3 regions of the Propionispora vibrioides genome follow, and region 3 is predicted to be linked to each of the others. Evidence: riboswitches for the same ligand, from Rfam matches in the RefSeq annotation. Region 3 holds a riboswitch; each other region holds the start of a gene.
The links. Region 3 has a riboswitch for S-adenosylmethionine ahead of metK (methionine adenosyltransferase). Riboswitches for the same ligand answer to the same signal wherever they lie in the genome.
Positions count from the first base shown of each region.

Region 1: linked by a shared signal. The riboswitch ahead of BMW43_RS07050 (methionine ABC transporter ATP-binding protein) and the one ahead of metK (methionine adenosyltransferase) in region 3 are both predicted to bind S-adenosylmethionine.
Region 2: linked by a shared signal. The riboswitch ahead of BMW43_RS12955 (trans-sulfuration enzyme family protein) and the one ahead of metK (methionine adenosyltransferase) in region 3 are both predicted to bind S-adenosylmethionine.

Region 1 covers NZ_FODY01000006.1:80,100-87,472, reverse strand. The annotation lists gene BMW43_RS07055 (methionine ABC transporter permease) at 1-491, opposite strand, end outside; gene BMW43_RS07050 (methionine ABC transporter ATP-binding protein) at 460-1,518, opposite strand; SAM riboswitch class I at 1,591-1,693, opposite strand; gene BMW43_RS07045 (YerC/YecD family TrpR-related protein) at 1,898-2,203, shown strand; gene hisZ (ATP phosphoribosyltransferase regulatory subunit) at 2,245-3,426, shown strand; gene BMW43_RS07035 (HDIG domain-containing metalloprotein) at 3,446-3,970, shown strand; gene BMW43_RS07030 (D-2-hydroxyacid dehydrogenase) at 4,056-5,003, opposite strand; gene hisG (ATP phosphoribosyltransferase) at 5,198-5,863, shown strand; gene hisD (histidinol dehydrogenase) at 5,860-7,197, shown strand; gene hisB (imidazoleglycerol-phosphate dehydratase HisB) at 7,225-7,373, shown strand, end outside.
Region 2 covers NZ_FODY01000016.1:19,629-27,001, reverse strand. The annotation lists gene BMW43_RS12975 (lactate racemase domain-containing protein) at 1-3, shown strand, start outside; gene BMW43_RS12970 (nitrogenase component 1) at 172-1,497, opposite strand; gene BMW43_RS12965 (nitrogenase component 1) at 1,499-2,947, opposite strand; gene BMW43_RS12960 (zinc-binding dehydrogenase) at 3,348-4,391, shown strand; SAM riboswitch class I at 4,458-4,560, shown strand; gene BMW43_RS12955 (trans-sulfuration enzyme family protein) at 4,785-5,927, shown strand; gene cysK (cysteine synthase A) at 6,399-7,331, shown strand.
Region 3 covers NZ_FODY01000001.1:147,139-154,511, forward strand. The annotation lists gene priA (primosomal protein N') at 1-182, opposite strand, end outside; gene metK (methionine adenosyltransferase) at 293-1,486, opposite strand; SAM riboswitch class I at 1,550-1,650, opposite strand; gene coaBC (bifunctional phosphopantothenoylcysteine decarboxylase/phosphopantothenate--cysteine ligase CoaBC) at 1,705-2,931, opposite strand; gene rpoZ (DNA-directed RNA polymerase subunit omega) at 2,942-3,148, opposite strand; gene gmk (guanylate kinase) at 3,173-3,796, opposite strand; gene remA (extracellular matrix/biofilm regulator RemA) at 3,821-4,087, opposite strand; gene BMW43_RS00835 (YicC/YloC family endoribonuclease) at 4,125-5,018, opposite strand; gene BMW43_RS00840 (hypothetical protein) at 5,147-5,740, opposite strand; gene dapF (diaminopimelate epimerase) at 6,026-6,865, opposite strand; gene BMW43_RS00850 (calcium-transporting P-type ATPase, PMR1-type) at 6,922-7,373, opposite strand, start outside.

The DNA.
Region 1 (7,373 bases), on a different contig from region 3:
GCCATGGCCGAGTAACCGATCAAGTTGATGATGGTTAAGGTGATCCCTAATATAATAGAAGGAAGCGATTCCGGTATCAATACTTTGCGGATGATTTCAAATGGAGAGGCTCCCATGGCCTGCGCGGCTTCAACCACCCCGTAATCAACCTCTTTCAGAGCCGACTCCACAACCCGGCCGACAAAGGGAATGGCCGCCAGACTTAATGGAACGATAGCTGCATTGGTGCCGATAGAGGTGCCTGTTAATAAGCGGGTTAAGGGAATGATGGCCACCATTAAAATGATAAAGGGAGTAGAACGGGCTGCGTTTACAATACTGCCTAAAACACGGTTGATGTACAGACTTTCCAGGATGCCTCGCTTATCGGTAACAACCAGGATAACACCAAGCGGTATACCGAGCAGGGTGGAAATCAATGTGGAAACAGCAACCATATAGGTTGTGTCAAGCAGGGCTTCAAACAGCAGCATAAGCATGTCTTGGGACATAGCCGATCACCTCGCTTCCCACTTCGTGTGCCTTGGTATATTCAAGCGCCCTATGGATAGCATCCTGGTTGCCTGATAATTCAACAATTAATGTACCGAAGGAGACATTTCTGATATGATCCATATTTCCGTAAAGAATGCTTACATCGATATCAAAGCGCCGGATCATCCCGGCAATGATTGGCTCGCCGGCAGCATCGCCAATAAACGAAAGACGCAGCAACAGTTTACTGTCGGGAAGCGGTGTCCGCGAAAGGGGCATATCTTTAAAATGATCCGGCAAATCGTGATTCATGATGGTGCCGATAAATTCCTGGGTAATGGCTGCCTGGGGCTGGGTAAAGATATCCAAAATAGGTCCTTGCTCGATAATCAAACCATTTTCCATAACTGCCACCTGGTCGCAGATTTCTTTGATAACATGCATTTCGTGGGTTATGAGGACGATGGTTAATTTAAGCTCCCGGTTAATGTCCTTTAATAATTCCAAAATGGACTTGGTAGTTTGCGGGTCAAGGGCCGAAGTGGCCTCGTCGCAAAGTAATACCTTGGGGCGGTTGGCCAAAGCCCGGGCGATACCTACCCGTTGTTTTTGACCGCCGCTTAACTGTGAAGGGTATTGATCGCGTTTGTCCGATAACCCGACCAATTTTAAGAGACGGACTACCGTATCCTCAATATCCTGTTTGGCGTAGCCGGCCAATTCAAGGGGGAAAGCGATGTTGTCAAAAACCGTGCGGGAGGAGAGTAAATTAAAATGCTGAAAAATCATGCCGATTTTTTTTCGTGATTCCCTGAGTTCGTTTTCCGTTAGCTTTGTGATGTCCTGACCGTCGACGATCACTGTTCCGGCCGTAGGCTGCTCTAGACGGTTGATGCAGCGGATCAGCGTACTTTTGCCGGCGCCGCTTTTACCGATTACTCCGAAAATTTCACCAGCCTTGACTTCCAGGTTAATGCCTCGTAAAGCATGAATTTGGCCGGACTGACTGTGGTATACTTTTTCAATCCCGTTTAAACTAATCAATGGGGCTCCTTCCTTTCGCGCAAATAAAAAGATCTCTTCGCAGCGAAGAGACCAGCACATACTCTTGGGCTTCTCTCATCTGCCAGGATAAAATCCTGTAGGAATTGGCACCGTTCCTTCCGGATGGTTGCCGCGGCTTCATTGGGCCAGTCCCTCAGCCAACTCTAGATGATAAATAATATCATTCATTTTTTAAATCCTATCATGGTTTTTTGTATGTGTCAAGAAGATTGTTTGGATAATATCTTTCTTAAACGGACATTTTAATAAAGTTTTCACAGAGTAAAGAAAAAAAGGAATAAAGAAGGAAATCTATTTAGCTGCACGAATATATAATATATTGATATACAGTATGGAAAAATAAGGAGTGACACTAGCCATGCCGGTGAATCCTAAACTAAAGGATCCGTTGATTGATCAACTGTTTCAGGCTATTTTACTGTTGCAGGATGAAGAGGAGTGTTATCAGTTTTTTGAAGATGTTTCCACCATTGGGGAACTTAAGTCTCTAGCGCAGCGCTTGGAGGTTGCCCGGATGTTGCAGTTGGGGTCGACCTATGATGATATTGTGGCAAGAACAGGCGCCAGTACGGCAACCATCAGCCGCGTGAAACGCTGCCTGAATTACGGCGCCGACGGATATGGCATTGTTCTTTCGCGGCTTGACGAAAAGGGAAAAGAGTAAGTTTTTATTGAATTTATGTTGAAACGGAGTGTAACCATTTAATGAAGACAAATGAATTTGTACCGCAAATTCCTTACGGCACCAGAGATTTTTTGCCGCGGGAAGCAAAATATAAACGGATTGTGGAAGGTTCGCTGGCCGGATTATTTGCCAAGTGGGGCTATGATGAGGTGGTCACACCCACTTTTGAATATCTGGAAACTTTGTCTGCCGGCAGTGACGAGCAGATGACGCAGAATATGTTCAAGTTTTTTGATAAAAAGAATCACATTCTGGCGCTACGCCCGGATATGACTACTCCCATTGCCAGGGTGGCATCTACCCGGCTTAAAGAAAACAGTTTGCCGCTCCGCTTATTCTATTTAACCAATGTATTTCGCTATGAGCAGGCGCAGGCCGGACGGCAATGTGAATTCTATCAGGCCGGAGTAGAACTGCTGGGCGTTCCGGGACCGGCGGCCGACGCAGAAATTATTGCTTTGGCTGTACAGGCAATGAAGGATCCCGGTTTGCAAACCTTTCAGGTTAATATTGGCCAGGTGGAATTTATCAACGGAATCATGGAAGAAAGCCGCCTGACCGCCGAACAGCGCCAAAAGGTCAAGCAATGTATGGTAAATCGTAATGTGGTCGGCCTGGGAGAAATTCTGACGGCCAGCGGACTAAGCTCTGACGTTCAGGCTTTGCTGCGGCAGATTCCGCTGTTGTACGGCAAAGAAGAATTGCTGGACCAAGCCTACGCGATGGTTAAGAATCCGGTCAGCCGGGCCGCTCTAGACAACCTGTCCGATATTTACTGCCTGCTGAAAGGGTACGGTGTGGAGCAGTATGTCAATTTTGATTTAGGGATCATCCGGGATTTTGAATACTATACCGGCATGGTATTTGAAGGCTATACGCCCGGACTGGGATTTCCGCTATGCGGTGGCGGACGCTACGATAATATGGTGTCTTCCTTCGGTGTTGACTGCCCATCCACCGGCTTTGCCTTAGGAATAGAGCGGGTATTGCTGGCATTGGAACGGCAGGGTATTTCACTGGACGCTGATTTTCGTGAGTGGTATGTGGGCTGGGAAACCGGCAAACTGACGGAGGCTATTCAAAAGGCTTCTGAATTAAGAATGCAGGGGCAGTCCGTCGAACTGGCCCTATTCCCGCAGTCACGTCAGGAAGCTGCTGCCAGCCAAAAAGCTAAAAGCTGTAAAGAACTTATCTATATTTAGCCTAAGGGAGCAGACTGTCATGTTTTCACGGGTGAAACAAGTGATTTCGGCTCTTACCGCCAGCATAAACAGACATGAGGAAGAATTTGCAAACCGTTATTTGCGACCCGGTGAGCAGGAATTATTTTGGGGCATGAGCATGGCCGAACAGCGGCATGCACTGAATGTAACCTATACGGCGCTTAGTTTTTCCGGCCGGCTGGCGATTGACATACACCGGTTGATTCGCTGCGCTTTGCTGCACGATGTGGGGAAGCGGCGTGGTGATATCAATACAGCCGGTAAAATTATGGCGGTGCTGGCTCATGCCTGTGCTCCCGCCTGGGCTGAAGCCTGGGGCAGGCAAGGACGAGGAACGTTTCCTGCCAATTTGCGGCATGCCTTTTATATCTATTTTAATCATGCCGAGCGGGGAGCTGCGTTACTGAGTCAGGTCGGGACCGAGCCCGAAATTATCGAAATCATAAGGCGACATCATAAAGCTCCGGCCAAGGATGATCCACCGGAGCTTTGTCTTCTCCGAAAGGCCGATAATATGAATTAGGGCGTGTTTGCTTGCAAACTATCCGAAACGCTCCCTGACGGCGCTTTCTGTGCCATGGATCATTCCGTTAGCCTGCAAACACGCCTTAGTACCCCTTTTGTTTATCCACTATATTAAGAATTTGATCATTATCGATAAACCGTGTTAAATCATCGGCAAACAACTGAATGGCGCGATCCAGGTAGCTGGGAGATAAACCGGCCAGATGGGGCGTGATGATGACATTAGGCATGTTCCAAAGCGGCGAAGTGTCTGGCAGCGGTTCCTGGGCAAAAACATCCAGACCGGCACCTTGGATTAGCTGCTGTTCCAGAGCGGTAATCAGGTCTGCTTCGACAATGACACCGCCACGGGCAATGTTAATGAAATAAGCTGTCCGTTTCATGGCCGAGAAATAGTCCAGATTGAACATTCCGTTGGTTTCTTCCGTTAAGGGTAGCGACATGACAACAAAATCGCAGATGCTCAGCATTTTTGTCAGGTAATCGGGTGTGTACAGCGCATCGACAAATAGTTCTGTGGTTGCTTCCCGCTTGGTTGCCACTACGTGCATGCCCAGTGCTTTGGCCTTTTTGGCAATTTCCCGCCCGATATTGCCAAGTCCGACAATGCCGATTGTTTTTTCGTGTATTTCGTCGACCCGCACCCGTTTCCATTGCTTATGGTGTTGTTGCGGTATCAGCAGATTGAGTCCGCGGGTAAAAGCGAGCATGAGGGCCAGGACATGCTCGGATATGGGGATGCCGTGAATTCCCTTGGAGTTGGTTAGCAAGGTAGAACTGTTGACCAATTCGGGAAATAGCCAGTCCTCCACGCCGGCACTCAGGGCGTGAACCCAGCGAAGCTGCGGTGCGGCGGTGTAGAGCTGGCGAATATCCTGGTTGCCCCAGGCTACCAGAATGTCTGTATTGGCGATATGTTGGCCGGCTGTGGACAGGTCGGCGGTGATGATTGAACTGCCTGGCGCGGCATCCTGGATGGCTGCCATATGATTTTCTTTTAGCTGGTTTAAGACTAAAATGTTAAATGGCACAATGAAGACCCCCTGTGTCTGATTTTTAATATAAAAACACTTCTAGTTTGGTTTGGCAAAATCCTACTGTGCATTTGTCGCCGGCAAAACAAATTGATTTCACCGGCAGTTTTTTATTGACGGGATAAAACTAATGTGATAGCATATTATCATATTAATGCTTTAAATAACTAAAGTATCTGGAGGGACTGCATATGACGTCCAGTGATATGGAATATCTAACGATTGCCTTGCCCAAGGGAAAGCTGTTCGAGCCTTCGGCTAATTTGCTGGCTGAGTTGGGTTATACGGCGGAGGGTTTGAGTGAAAATTCGCGTAAACTTGTCATCGTAAATGAAGCTAAAAAAATAAAGTTTATCATTACCAAAACGGCTGATTTACCGACTTATGTGGAATATGGCGCCGCTGATATCGGAATTATCGGGAAAGATGTCCTGCTCGAAGAAGCAAAGCATGTATATGAACTAGTTGATTTGAAGTTTGGCTATTGCCGTCTTATGGTGGCTGTGCCGCAGGCGTTAAAACAGGAAAAATTCAGTGATTATGCCCATATGCGAGTGGCGACGAAATATCCCAATATTGCGGAACGCTTTTTTCATAGTATGGGAATTCAGGTGGAAATTATTAAATTAAATGGCTCCATTGAGTTGGCGCCGATGGTCGGACTGGCGGAAATGATTGTCGATATTGTAGAAACCGGCCGTACGCTAAAGGAGAATCAGTTGATCGAAGTGGCGCAGATTGAACCGGCAACGGCGCGTTTTATCGCCAACCGGGTCAGCTTTAAGATGAAATTTGACCGCATTAATCAATTGACCAAAGATTTGCAGGAACTGGTCACGAGAGGTGGCGTGAAGTGAAAACTGTATTTGCCAGCGAGATGACTGAGGTAGAACTGGAGGCATTGTTAAAAAAGCCTGCCTTTGATACGGTGGAATTGGGTGAAAAAGCTAAGGCGCGGATTGCTGCCGCTTTTGGTGAAGAGTTGACTGCTGCCCAGGTGGTGGAACGAATTGTCGGTGATGTCCGGGCGGAAGGCGACAAAGCACTGCTTGCTTATACGGAAAAAATTGATGGAGTCAGGCTGGAGGCGCAGGACCTGGAAATCAAGGAGTCGGAAGTTGATGCAGCTTATCGTCAAGTGGATGCCGATACTCTGAATTCTCTGCGCAAGGCCATACAAAATGTTCAATCCTTTCATGCCGAGCAGTTGCCGAAAACCTGGCTGACCACCCGCGAATACGGCTCGATGCTTGGCCAGAAATGTATCCCGCTGGAACGGGTCGGGATGTACGTTCCCGGCGGCACGGCGGCCTACCCATCTTCGGTGGTTATGAATGCCGTACCGGCGGCGGTGGCCGGAGTCAAAGAAATTATCATGGTTGTGCCGCCTGCCCGGGATGGCAGTATAAATCCCCTGTATTTGATAGCCGCCCGGGAAGCCGGTGTCACCCGGATTTTTAAAGCCGGCGGGGCGCAGGCTGTTGCGGCTTTGGCTTTTGGTACGGATACAATACCCAAGGTGGATAAGATTACCGGTCCGGGCAATATTTTTGTGACCTTGGCGAAGAAAGCTGTTTATGGCTATTGCGATATTGATATGCTGGCCGGTCCCAGTGAAATTCTGATTGTTGCCGATCAAACGGCTGAACCGCGGTATATTGCGGCGGATATGCTCAGCCAGGCCGAGCATGATGTGCTGGCCTCCAGCATTGTTATTACCGATAGCCGTGAACTGGCCGATAAAGTGCGGCAGGCGGTCGAACAGCAGTTGGCACTGTTGCTGCGCAAGGAGATTGCGGCACTGGCGTTGGAACGAAACGGCCTGATTGTTGTAACCGATACGCTGCAGGCAGCGATGGAACTGGCTAATCTATCGGCACCGGAGCATCTGGAGATCATCACGGCCGAACCTTTCCGACTGTTGCCCTATGTGCGGCACGCTGGCGCGGTGTTTTTGGGCCCCTATTCACCAGAGCCGCTGGGTGATTACTTTGCCGGACCTAACCATGTATTGCCAACCGGCGGAACAGCTCGCTTCTATTCGGTGCTTAATGTGGAAACCTTTATGAAAAAAACCAGTATTATTTCCTACACACCGGAAGCGCTGGCGGCGGTCAGCGCGGACATTATCCGGCTGGCTGAGGCCGAGGGGCTGACTGCCCATGCCCGGGCGATTCAGATTCGATCATAAGACAAGGCAGTTGGGAGGAATGGATAGATGCAGCGTGCAGCAACCGTATCACGTAAAACAATGGAAACCGATATTACCGTCAGTGTCCAGCTTGACGGTTCAGGTATAACCGATATTGCCACAGGCATTGGCTTTTTCGATCATATGCTGACATTATGGGCTAGGCACGGTTTATT
Region 2 (7,373 bases), on a different contig from region 3:
TAGGGAACCGCTGATTTTTGGCAACCCATGATAAAAATTCGCCGTAAGGCAAGCAAGTGGCTATTGAAACAGGGGAAGCGATTGATAAAAATATGAGGATAGATTAAAGCAGCGCCGTTAGTTTTCCGATAAGGAAACTAACGGCGCTGCTTTAGGTTATATTTCTAGGAATTATTCGCGGTGCTTGCCCAGCAAGCGGGAATAGATATCCTCGACCAGGTTCAAACCGCCGCGGTACCCTGCATAGGTGCGATGCAGTACTAACCGGTCGATAACCGGCAGCCCGACGCTAAGGTGAATACCTTTAGCATCTCTGGCTACGTCCAGTTCCCAGCAGGAAGCGAGAAACAGCGGTGTGGTCAGATGGCGGGTGGAACGGATATGGTCTTCAATGACGCCACTGTCTTGTGTAATGGTAATATCCGAGGAAATACCCGGCGCCAGGTCCTGAAAATATTGTTTGATGGTTTCCTGATATTCTTCCGGCACCTCTTCGGTTACAAACTGGTGGAGCGGGAAATAGCCCAGTTCATTTACCAGGAATCTGCTGAACGCCAGGGCATAGGAAGTATCGTTGATATTATAAAACCGTTTGGGCTGATTAAGCTGGTACTCGGTTAGTACATCGGCCGCCCGGATAATGTAATGATAAAATTCAGCTTCCTGCTCTTTAATAAACGCTTCCGTTGCCGGCGATGCTGTTCCGGCAAATTCGGCTACGGTGCGTAAAAAGCGGGAGGTTTCCGTGCCACCCACAGGCAGCACCGGATAATGAAGAAACGGGGTGCCGAATTTTTCCTGCAGCAATTGGGCCGCTTTCAGTCCGATGTAGGGGGAAACCACCAGATTGAACTGGGCAGCGGGGATGGCATCAAGCGCTTGGCGGCCGCCGCTGTTGTAGCCGAACAAAATATTCGCTTTAAGACCGATACCCGCCAAGAGCTGCCTCAACTCATGCAAATCGCCCTCCCAAAAGGGATCATGGCGCGGTACGCTGGCAAATACGTTGACCAGGCTGGGTTCTGTTTGCTCTACCGGTTTTAAGTACTGGTTGATAATCGCCTCCAGCAGCAGCTCGTGGCCTTTGTAACCGTCTCCTTTAAAGCCTGCTGTCTCAACATGGACGATGGGAATGTTTTGCTGCGTAAATTCGCTGACAATGCTGCTGACATCGTCGCCGATAATGTCGGCGGTGCAGCCGGTCAGGACAACGAAAAAATCACCGTCCATAATCTGTAAGGTTCCGGAGATGACGTCCCGCAATTTATCGGTACCGCCAAAAACAACGTCTTTTTCAATCATATTGGTGCAGGGCATGGCATCGGCCCCGGCGTAGCCGGTACCCTGCTGACCGCCGGCCCGGGATAAGCCGCGGTGCAGCTTGGAGCCACAGCCGGGGCCGGCATGCAGGATGGGAATGGCCCGCTCAATGGCGACAACGCTTTGAAATGCACCTAAGGCACAGCCGTGGCGCGGTCCTTGTAAGATTCCAGTCATATCATTCGCTCCTTAAGAAAGAGTAGGTATTTTGGTTGAGCCACCAATCGGTATAGGGAAGTTTACTATGCTTGGCTACGTTTTTGATGTACGCCGGATTGGAAATGGCATCATCAATGGTCTGGCCGAAACGGATCAACCCGTCATACAGCATTTCTGTCGGTTGGTTGCCGGCAAAGATGGAGGGAATTCCTAGTTTGGCGGCCCATACGGTTTCAATATGGCGGGTGATGGCAATATCGGGCTGGTACTTATTGATGGCATTGGTTACCTCAAAGGCTTGTTTATTGCAAACACCTACATGAAAATTTCCGTATGTTTTGACGGCAAAATTGAGAAAGTTGATCCGGTCATCATCGTTATCGTAGGTTTGATCATGGTGCCATACTGAAGTGCCAACGACCTCCATACCGAGGTCCTTAACCAGGGCAATAATGCTGTAAGCGAGCGGACCACCGGCCGCGATATAAACTTTTTTGCCGGTCAGGCGGTTTCTGAGCCGTTCCAGATCCCGGGCAATGTTGGCCCGTTCGTTGGCAATGACTTTTTCCGCTGCTGCTTCTTTGTTAAAAAGACGGCCGATTTCCCGCAGCAGTTCATCCGAAGCTTTCAGACCAAAGGGGGCGGGGGCTTTGACCTCGGGAACTCCGAAATATTCCTCCAAGCCGGCCGCCAGATAGCTGCCTAAGGTTTCACAGTATTGGACAGTAGCGGCGGCCTCGGAAATATGTTCCAATTGTTCAATCGTGGATAACGGCACAATATGATTGGCGCGTAACCCCAGCTGTTCAAACACACTCTGATACAAAAAATGGTGCTCGAAGCTAATGACGTTAATCAAATCGGCCTGTTTCTGTCTGGCCGGTTTAACAATTTTGCGCAGAATGCTATGATTGGCCGAATCGAAGCCGGTGGCCCAGATGTTGGTGCGGAAGCCTTCGCATAAGGTGGCAATGACCGGGATGCCGAGCTCTTCCTCCAGGGCGTCGCAAATACCGGGAACATCATCGCCGATAATAGCCGAAGCGCAGGTGGTAGTGACAAAAATGGCTTTAGGCTGAAAGCGGCGGTACGCTTCCCGGACCGCCTGATCCAGTTTGGCCTCGCCGCCGTAAATGGTATCATTTTCATTCAGGTTGGTATTGATATATTTGATATTATGCACGTGATAGCCTAAGCGCCGGTTTCCCATACGGAAAACACCATTGCGAAAGGGAATGTCGCTGGCGCAGCCGGCAGGGCCATGTTCAACGACAGCGGCATCCTGGATCTGACTCAACAGGTTCATAACCTGATCGGCGCCGCAGGAACCGCACTGGGTAAAGCTTCTCTCCCGGTTGGGCAGGTCGCGGCAACTGATTAAACGGGCGGCATCGCCTTCGTAGCCGGTGATCGTATGCAGACGCGATTCCCGGAGTTCGACGGCCGGACTTGTTAAGTTAACACTCATCTTCATTCCTCCATTTATGTTTGTGTTACTGCAGAAAACCGCTCTTGAATCCGGCTTCCTGTACAACAAAAAAGACCATACGCACAGCGTATGATCTCCGGTTTCCATTGAACGGTTAACCATATAGGCAGGGATTATTTTCTTTTAAAGTATGGTTTGATCATATACTATTTTTACAGGATCGTCAATTATAAAAATGTTTGGAGCAACAAGTTGCGCACCCATAGTCTGGCGGTGCCAGCAAGGAGTTTTTCTTGACAAAATCTCTTCAGACTTTATAATGGTAAGTAAAAAGAATGCGTTTGCTGATCAGAGCTACTGAAGGCTGCGATAATCCTAGTGGGATTGTCCTGGCCTTTTTTTATTTTTACATTCATAGCGGATTAAGGGAGTGGTATGGGTGAGAGCATTGGTAAAACGGGAAACCGGCTATGGCCATTTACAGGTAGTGGATAAACAGGAACCGGAGCCCGGTCCGGGGCAGGTAAAAATCAAGGTGGCGTACGCCGCCATCTGTGGCACTGATTTACATACTTATGAGGGGAAATACAAAGTAGCCGTGCCGGTAGCGCTGGGACACGAATTTTCCGGGGAAATCAGCGCTCTCGGCGCAGGAGTTGCCGGTTTTCAGGTGGGTGACCGGGTGACGGCGGAAACAACAGCAGCAGCCTGTGGTGAATGCCGGTATTGCCAAACAAAACAGTATAACCTGTGCAGCCGGCGCCAGGGGATTGGTACCCAGGTAGACGGCGCGTTTGCCGAATATCTGGTGATCCGGGCGGCAAGCGTTCATAAGCTGCCGGAGAAGGTTAGCTTTTTGGCTGCATCGATGACTGAGGCGGTGGCCTGCGCCCATCATATTGCCACCAAAGCCGGCGTGCAGCCGGGTGATGTGGCGGTGGTGCTGGGGCCAGGCCCGATCGGCCTGCTGACGGCGCAAATGGCCCGCCGGTTTGGCGCTCAGGTGATTATCGCCGGTTTGCCGCAGGATAAGGTCAGGTTGGAAAAAGCGCGGGAGGTAGGAATAACGCAGGCCGTGGATATTGAGCAGCAGGATCTGCGGCAGCTTGTGGCCGGCGCGACGGCAGGCTATGGCGCGGATATCGTGTTTGAGTGCACCGGGGCGCCGCCTTCGGTGGCTACGGGACTGGAGCTTTTGCGCAAGCAGGGAACTTACGTGCAGGCCGGAGTTTTTCCCACAGCTGAGCTGCCGGCCGACTTTGACAAGATCATTCAAAAGGAACTGAGGATTATTGGCAGCCGCAGCCAGAATCCGTTTGACTGGGAACCATCCCTTCAATTGATTAATGAAGGAGCCATAAAAACGCAGGAACTGGTTTCCCATCAATTTACGCTCGCTGAATGGGATAAGGCTTATGCGGTGATCAAACAGGGACAAGCCATAAAAGTGGTGCTGGTACCCGGGCGGGAAATGGAGGCATAACCTCTTGACAGTGATTTGCTTCTGAGGTAGAATGAAAAACAATATACATCTACATAACTTTAAATTCTCTTATTTAGAGTGGTCGAGGGACTGGCCCGATGACACCCGGCAACCGGCAGCAATGCAGTGGTGCTAACTCCAGCAGGAATGATTTCCTGGAAGATGAGGGAAGGGTATTTTATAACAGTAAAACCCCTTTCTGCGGAGAGGGGTTTTTATTATGCCGGAAGGGATAATAAAAACAGGTCTGTTTAGCCGGAAAAAACGTAATCCGGCCGCCAGCATACTGTATAATTCTACCGGTTGCCCAACAGGGCAAACAAACAGCCCGGGCACCGGGGGCTCGGCCCTGAAACCAGTCTTAGTTACGATTTTAGTTAAATGGGGGATATTATGAAACTGAGTACAAAAATAGTTCATTGCGGCGTAGGGTCCGACCCGCGCACCGGTGCGATCAGCACACCAATTTATCAAAATGCCACCTTTCGGCATCCGGCGTTAGGGGAAAGCACCGGCTATGATTATTCCCGTTCCCAGAATCCAACCAGGGAAGCGGTTGAGAAGGCTATTACAGATCTGGAAGGCGGTGCTGCCGGCTATGTCTTTGCATCAGGCATGGCCGCTGTGACGGCGGTATTATTGTTATATAAACCGGGCAGTCATTTTATCGTTACCGAAGATTGTTATGGCGGTACCTATCGCGTGTTGGACCAGATTTTCGCCAATCTGGGTTTTACGGTGAGCTTCATTGACAGCAGCAACCTGACAGAAGTCCAGGAGTCAATTCAGAAAAATACGGCGGCCATTTTAATTGAAACACCGACCAATCCGCTGATGAAAATTGCCGATATCAAAGCGATTGCCTGTATGGCGGCGCAGCGTGATATTCATACGATTGTGGATAATACTTTCTTATCCCCCTATTTCCAACAGCCCTTACTTTTAGGCGCGGACCTTGTCATCCACAGTGGGACAAAATATTTGTCAGGCCACAATGATACCGTTTGTGGTGCCGTCGTTGCCCGCACTGCGGAGCTGGGGGAACGGATACGGTTCATCCAGAACTCGACCGGCAGCATTCTGGGACCGCAGGATAGCTGGCTGCTGCTGCGGGGCATTAAAACGCTGGCTTTGCGTATGGAAAAACACAGTGCCAATGCGCTTACCATTGCTAAATGGCTGCAAACCCAGCCACAGGTCAAACAAGTCTATTATCCTGGCCTGGAAGACCATCCGGGCAAAGCCATTCAGGATGCCCAGGCTTCTGGCTATGGTGGCATGCTTTCTTTTGATGTGGCCTGTCCTTCGCTGGTTCCACAGGTGCTGTCCCGGGTCCGGCTGATTCAGTTCGCCGAAAGTCTGGGCGGCGTGGAATCTTTGATTACCTTCCCGGCTGTTCAGACACACGCCGATGTGCCGCCCGAGGTTCGGGACCGGCTGGGGGTTTCCGATTGTCTTTTGCGGTTTTCCGTAGGGATTGAGGACGTGGAAGATCTAATTGAGGATTTGCAGCAGGCGTTGCATAATGAAGGATAATGGCCGGAAGAAATGGAGCACTAGGTAACCGCTGATTAAATGAACCTGTCGGGCTGGCGAGAGATTTTTTCGACTGGCAAGGAAGTAAAACCGCAGGAATAGCGGCCCCTATTGCAAGGTTTTGCTGCCGCAGCCAGGCGGAAAAAGATCCGTCAGGACGCGCAGGGTGAATTAATCAGTGGTTACCTAATGGCAAAAAAATCTTGACATTGCCTGTCATTGGTACTATCATGTAAGTAACAAGTTGGTTTGGATGGTAGGCTGATCAGAAAAACTGAAGGCCAAAGGAGATGCTTGCTGCAGCTTCTTTGGCCTTTTTTGTTTATGTGGCGTTTCCTGACCATACCAACAGCAGTTTATACGCCGGATCAAACTGAAAATTTGGTATAGGTCGTATTTGTTCGTGCATAACTATAACCTGGGCTTGATACATTATCATGTAAATTTAAAATATAAACGGGGGTATTTACTATGTCACGTATTGTTAAGAATTTGACCGAATTAATAGGTAACACTCCTCTACTGGAATTTGGCAACTATCGTAAGAACAAAGGGTATGAGGCAGCTGTTATTGCTAAATTGGAATATTTTAATCCTTTAGGCAGCGTTAAAGACCGGATCGGCTATGCCATGATCGCCGATGCGGAAGAAAAAGGCCTGCTTGACAAAGATACTTTGATTGTTGAGCCCACCAGCGGCAATACCGGTGTAGGGCTGGCTTTTGTCGCAGCAGCCAAGGGCTATAAATTGGTGCTGACCATGCCGGAAACCATGAGTATTGAAAGAAGAAAATTACTTAAGGCGTTGGGAGCCGAACTTGTTTTGACGCCGGGTGCGGAAGGCATGAAAGGGGCTATTAAAAAGGCCGAAGAAATTGTGGCGGAAAACCCGAAGGCCTTTATTCCCCAGCAGTTTAAAAATCCGGCCAATCCGGCTATTCACCGCAAGACTACGGCTGAAGAAATTTGGCGCGATACCGACGGCAAGGTTGATATTTTTGTCGGCGGCGTAGGCACGGGCGGTACCATTACCGGTGTTGGCGAAGTTTTGAAACAAAAAAATCCTAACATTAAAATTGTAGCGGTTGAACCGAAGGATTCGCCTGTTTTGTCGGGCGGCAAACCGGGTCCCCATAAAATCCAGGGTATCGGCGCCGGGTTCGTGCCGGACGTGTTCAATAAAGACGTCATTGATGAAATTATTCCGGTAAGCAATGAGGATGCTTTCGCCACCGGCCGGGAACTGGCCAGAACCGAAGGCCTGCTTGTCGGTATTTCCAGCGGTGCGGCAGCCTATGCAGCAACCCAACTGGCCTTGCGTCCGGAGAATAAAGGAAAGACCATTGTAGTGCTCTTGCCGGATACCGGTGAACGGTATCTGTCGACAAGTTTATTTGAAGAATAATAGTAGGCTCGGCTGATCGGACATGACGAAGGCTGGAGTTTG
Region 3 (7,373 bases):
TATTCAGACGAGGTTTCCTCTGACAGAGCGACAATAAAGCCTTCATAGGTTCTGCTCCCGAAAGGCACTACCACCCGCCAGCCGATATCAAGAAAATGCAACGTTTCCGGAATCGCATAGGAAAAAACTTTATCTATATTGCGGGCAGGTAAATTAACACACACTTGAGCTATGCGATTCATCAGTATCCCTTTCATACAAAGAGAGGACTTTACCAAGTCCTCTCCGAGATTTTAAAGCAGGCATATTTTCTATCGTGGTGATACTCTGATTCTTACAGACAGTTGCCGACCTACTGAGTTATCTGAGCAGCCTGGCGTAAAACTGCTGCCTTATCCGTCCGTTCCCAGGGTAAGTCAACATCGGTACGGCCAAAATGACCGTAAGCCGCCGTTTGGCGATAAATTGGCCGGCGTAAATCCAGGGTATTAATAATTCCTGCCGGACGAAGGTCAAAGTGTTTTTCAATCAATTTGACAATAACAGTCTCATCGATCTTAGCCGTGCCGAAGGTTTCCACCATAATAGAGACCGGATGGGCAATACCAATAGCATAAGCCAATTGAATTTCGCACTTATCGGCCAAACCGGCTGCCACCACATTTTTGGCTACATAGCGGGCTGCATACGCCGCGGAACGGTCTACCTTCGTGGGGTCCTTACCGGAAAAAGCGCCGCCGCCATGACGGGCCATCCCGCCGTAAGTATCAACGATGATCTTCCGTCCGGTTAAACCGGCGTCACCCTGGGGTCCGCCTACCACGAAACGGCCTGTCGGATTGATATAATATTTTGTTTCCCCATCCAGCAGATGATCGGGAACGATTGGTCTAATAACCTTTTCCAAAACATCCCGTTCAATCGTGGCGCCATCCACTTCCGGGCCATGTTGTGTAGAAATAACGATAGTGTCCACCCGCACCGGCTTACCATCTTCATATTCCACAGTAACCTGGGTTTTCCCATCAGGACGCAGATAATCGACTTCCCCGCTCTTACGGATGTCGGTTAACCTTTTGGCCAGTTTATGAGCTAAGGAAATCGGAAGAGGCATATATTCTTCCGTTTCGTTGGTTGCATAACCAAACATCATGCCCTGATCGCCGGCACCAATGGCATCAATATTGTCCATTTCACCTTTCTTTGCCTCCAGCGCCTTATCTACACCTAAAGCTATGTCCGGCGACTGTTCGTCGATGGATATGGATACACCGCAGGTATCTCCGTCAAACCCAAATTTGGCACGGGTATAACCAATATCTTTAATTGCTTCGCGGACAATCTTAGGAATCTCCACATAACATTTGGTTGTAATTTCACCGGCCACATGGACCTGCCCGGTAGTAACCAGCGTTTCACAGGCAACTCTCGCCGTCGGGTCCTGGGCAATAATCGCATCCAGAATACTGTCGGAAATCTGATCGGCAATCTTATCCGGATGTCCTTCCGTTACCGACTCTGACGTAAACAATACACGCTTTCCCATGCTAATACCTCCTTATAACAAACCAATAAAAAAACTCTCCAAAACGGGAGAGTAGCTACGTCACTCCCATCTTGTGTAAAACACAGGATTTGGCACCTTTTTAGTCTAGCTAACGGTTGCCGCAGTTTCATCGGGCCAGTCCCTCAACCTGCTCTTGATGAGTAAATCATATGTATTTTCAACAAAATAATTTTAAAATAGAAAAATAGAAAAAGCAACTATTTTTTTACTATTTGCTGAATTTTATCGAAAATGACATCGGCCAACTCCCGTTTCGTCATTTGAGCGATTTCCTCAATCCGTCCGTCCCGGTACAAAAGCTTCACGATATTCGTGTCTGCATTAAAGCCTGCGCCGGCCTGGGTAACATCGTTGGCAACAATCATATCCAGATTCTTTCTCATAAGTTTGTCGCCGGCATGCTCTAGCAGCGACTCCGTCTCAGCAGCAAAACCGATCAGAATCTGCTGGTTTTTACGTTGTCCCAGTTCCAATAAAATATCAGGATTTTTTTCCAGGACTAAAGTAAGCGTATCGCCGGCTTTTTTTATCTTTTGCAGCGCCACCTGCTGAGGTTTATAATCAGCTACAGCCGCCGCTTTAATAACAATATCCGCCACCTGGTACTCAGCCAAAACAGCCTGACGCATTTCTGCCGCCGTCTCCACAGGCACATAGGCTACACCCTCAGGCGGCTTCAATTTAGTGGGACCGGATATCAATGTCACTTGCGCGCCCCGTGCTTTTGCCGCTTCGGCCAGAGCATATCCCATTTTACCGCTGGAGCGATTACCGATATAGCGTACAGGATCTAAGGGTTCTCTGGTTCCTCCTGCCGTAACGATGACCTTTCTCCCGACCAAATCATTTTTTTCAACCGGATTTGCCGGGTTGGCAAGCTGCTTTTTCATAAAATCAACAATATAATCGACAATACAGGCCGGCTCAGGCAGCCTGCCCTGGCCTTCTACGCCGCAGGCCAGCATGCCGCTGGCCGGTTCGATAAAGGAATAGCCCAAAGCCGTAAGCTTGGCTATATTTTGCTGAACCAAAGGATTGTTGTACATATTGGTGTTCATAGCAGGTGCCATGATCACCGGCGCTTGCGTAGCCATAATGGTGGTAGAAAGCATATCATCCGCAATCCCATTGGCTACCTTGCCGATGATGTTCGCCGTGGCGGGCGCCACTACAAATAAATCAGCCGTGCTGGCTAACGCAATGTGTTCTACATTCCAGTGCTTGACTTCACTCCATAGATCAACAGCCACAGGGTTGCCGCTCAATTCCCGGAAGGTTAAGGGAGTCACAAACTCAGTGGCCGCTTTTGTCATGATCACATAGACGGTGGCACCGGCCTTTTTCAAACGGCTTACCAATTCAACGGCTTTATAGGCGGCTATACCTCCGCTCACTCCCACTACTATGTTTTTCCCGTCAATCATGGAGTGCCTCCTATTTTATGCCTGTTTTTGTTCTCTCATAGGAAATCTTGTCACTTGCGACTTCTTCCAGAGCAATGGTCACTTGTTTGTTGGATTTGCTGTCAACTAAAGCGTCTTCGCCGTCCATAATTTCACGGGCCCGTTTAGCCGCCAGCACCACCAGAGTGTATTTACTATCCACTTTACCTACCAAAACATCAAGTGAAGGATGAATCATCAGGTTTTCCCTCCGTTAGTATATTTACGATTCAGCTGTTTTACAGCAACACACGTCGTTAACCAACAGTGTATTGCGCTTTGCATTGCACTTTTCCGCCGTGATAATGGCGGAAATCTTGCGAACAGCTTCTTCTACCAAATCATTTACTACCACATAGTTATAGTGCTGCGCACAGTCAATCTCAAATGTGGCGCAACTGAGCCTGGTTTTTATCGACTCCAGGCTATCGGTCCCCCGTTTATAAATACGGTTGGCCAATTCATTCAGGGAAGGAGGTATGATGTAAATAAAAACTCCTTCCGGAAATTTATTTTTTATCTGCATAGCGCCCTGCGTATCAATCTCCAAAATAACATCCTTACCGTCGTTTAAAAGTTCCATAACATATTGGCGGGGCGTTCCGTAACAATTGCCATATACGTTGGCCCATTCCAGCAAATCATCCTTCGCTATCATTTCCTGAAACTCTTCCTGTGAAACAAACCAGTAGTTTGTACCGTGGACTTCTCCTGCGCGTGCCGCTCTCGTCGTCGCCGATACGGAATAATGCAAATTGGGATAGCTACGCAACAACTCTTTGCAAATTGTCCCTTTACCCGCTCCGGACGGACCGGATAAAACAATTAAGATTCCTTGCTGCGTCATAAAAAAGCTCCTTTCAACGTATATCTATTCTGCACTTTCGTCGCTGGTATCTTTGCTGGCCAGACGGTGGGCTACCGTTTCCGGCTGAACCGCCGACAAAATAACATGGTCGCTGTCCGCAATGATAACCGCCCGGGTACGGCGTCCGTAAGTAGCGTCAATCAGCATACCCCTGTCACGTGCTTCCTGGATGATACGTTTGATAGGAGCCGACTCGGGGCTTACAATGGACACAATCCGGTTAGCAGACACGATATTACCGAAGCCAATATTAATAAGTTTAATTTCCATAAGTTTAAATCCTCCTAAAATTATTTGTAATAAAGTTTTACTCTATATTTTGTATTTGTTCCCGAATCTTCTCGATTTCGCTCTTTACATCCACCACGATATTGGCAACACAGTAATCATTCGCTTTAGAAGCAATGGTGTTGGTTTCCCGGTTGATCTCCTGCACAATAAAATCAAGTTTTCTGCCCACGGGCTCCTCAACGAGCAAGGTCTGTTGAAACTGGGACAAATGGCTTTTTAACCGAACCAGTTCCTCAGTAAAATTAATCCGTTCCGCAACCAGAGCTACCTCTTGCAAAATACGGGCCTCGTCCAACCCCACATTCAGCGTTGCCAGGGTATCCCTCATCCGGTTCAGCAATTTTTCACGGTATTCCACCATGATTTGCGGCGCCCGCTCTTCAATCGCCGCAATAAATCCCGACAGTTTTTCTATTCTGGCAGTCAAATCCTGAGCTATATTGGAGCCTTCCGCCATACGCATCGTCAGCAAATTCCGGCTGGCTATATCCAAAGCCTGGGATAATTTCTCCCACAATAAGAGAGCATCTTCTTCAATGTCCTCCACGCGAATCACATCGGGGTACTTCGCTATGTGATACACGTTTTCTGCTTTACCGCTGCCAGGAATGGCAAAAAGCTCTGTCAATTCTTTCAAGGCATTATGGTAAGCGATTGCCAGGTCTTTGTCAACCCTTACCTCACGATTCTTTTGCCCATATTCATCTATATTGATAAAAACATCAATCCGGCCGCGAAGTAATACATGGGAAAGATGCCGGCGTATCTTATCCTCAAATACGTTAAGATTTCTGGGCATACGAATGACAATCTCGTTATAGCGATGATTTACGGCCTTAATTTCTACCGTCAGCCGATGAGCATTGTCCACATATTCGCCTCGGCCAAAACCGGTCATGCTTTTTAGCACAGTATGTTGCACCGTCCTTTGCGTATGTTATTATTGACGTTACAATTCAGAAATAATCTCATTTTATTTTAAATTACTTCTTCTTACATTGAAAAATTCCTTTTTATACAGGTTTTCATATCCATACTTCATTTTATACGATCCATATTAAAATAAAAGGTATGCTCCTGTTTGTCGGCAGTGAGTATATGCAGCAACGCCGGTTTATCGGTTTGAATATCCTTTTCCTGAAAATAAAAATAACATTGGGCCATATACTGCGGCTTATTGTCAGGCCAATTAGTTTTGGATACCTCTACCGTCGATTGGGCCGCTTTGACTGTACGCTTATCCTGTTTTACCGTAACAGCAGCGTTTTGCATCAATGCGTCATTACCACCGTACAAGGTTGCACTAAAAATGACATAGCCCGAATAGTTCTCCAAGGTTTTACTGCTGTCCGCCGTCTCCACCTGTTTGCCTTGCTGTGCTTTGCCGCGGGCATCAATGGCAATCAATAGAAAGGGGGTGTAAAGATACGCTCGCTCGGCAAACTCATCCAACTTGGGAGCACGTTCTTCAAAGGCCATCCAGGGAGCCAAAAAAGAGGTATACTCTTTTTTTACATTAGCGGTTCCGTAAAGCTGGGCTTCTTTTATTACTTCAAGATTGATTGGGGATATTGCCAGGGCTTGACTACCGATGAGCAGACAAAATATCAGCGCCAAACTAACAATCCTCATGAAGCACCTCCCTTAGTCTTATGGCGTATATTATTATACTTTACACTAAAAAATTCCTGTAAGCGTATGAAAAAAGTCGCCTGTTTGCAGACGACAATGCATTAGTGCGTGTCTTCCAACTATCCGAAACGCTCCCTGACGGTGCTTTTGGGGCCATACTTCATTAAATTTTTTTGAAATAGGGGCTGCTATTCCTGCAAAATTTCGCGTGTCCCTTAGGGTATAATGCGTCTGGCCCCGAAAATCACTCACCTTGGATCATTCCGTTAGTTGGAAGACACACACTTAAAGACGATATTCTCCACGAAACACTTCGATAGCCGGTCCCGTCATAAATATATGATTGTTGTCGCCCCATTCAACAAACAGTTTGCCGCCGTCCAAATGAACGGTAACCTGCCGCTTGGTCTTTTGGTTTAACACGCTTGCCGCCACAGCCGCGCAGGCGCCGGTACCGCAAGCTAAGGTTACTCCTGCACCGCGCTCCCAAACCCTCATCCGGATATTTTCCGCATCAAGTACCTGCACAAATTCCACATTAATCTTTTTGGGAAACAGTTCATGTTTTTCAAGTCCCGGACCAACCAACGGCAAATCAATGCCAGCCGCATCATCCGTGAAAATAACGCAGTGCGGATTTCCCATGGAAACGCAAGTACCGTAATAAAGAACCCCAGCTGCTTCCACCGGAATATGTATAGCAGTGTCATCCGCCTGTCCTGCTACCGGAATAACGCCACGGGTCAGTTTCGGCTCTCCCATATCAACCCGGGCGTTGGCAACCTTGCCGCTTTCAAAAATCAATTCCGAGCGGATAATACCAGCACCGGTTTCCAAACTGATCTTTGTTTTATCGGTCAGACCGTTCTCATATACATAGCGGGCCACGCAGCGAGTTACGTTGCCGCACATTTCCGCTTCACTGCCATCGGAATTAAAAATTCGCATATGAAAATCAGCAACCGCTGAAGAAGAAATTGTAACCAACCCATCGGCACCTATGCCAAAATGCCGGTCACAAACGGCAACCGCCAGTTGATTGCAATCAGTTATAGTCTCCTTAAAGCAGTCGACAAGGACAAAATCATTTCCCAGACCTTGCCATTTGGTAAATTGAAATCTCATATTACAACGCCTCCTTGCGCATCTATGCAACTGTTTTGATATGCTTCAGTGGTTGCCTAAGCACGTTTGGGCTGTGAAAACATATACCTTTTCTTTCGAAAAGCATATCGCACACCGCTTGTGATGAACGTCCAGCCAGAAATGGCTACCACCAGCAGCCAGTCAAAGAGTGACATGGGAACGGTCTGGAATATACCTTGAAAAAAGGGATGATATACTACTCCGATCTGCATTAAAACAGAACCGGTCACCGCCAGCACCAGATACTTATTTTTAGTTAAACCGACCTCAAATGCTGTGAATATCTCCGAACGGCAATCGAAAACATGAAACATCTGTGATAATACCAGTGTAACAAATGCCATCGTTCTTGCCAACTGCAAATTATCCTGCAAAAGATAGACAAGAGCGAAAATTCCTACGGTACTGCAGGAAATCTGGATACCACGCATAATAATTTTCCGGCTGAGCCCCCGAGAAAACACGCTTTCTTCCGGATTTCGCGGCG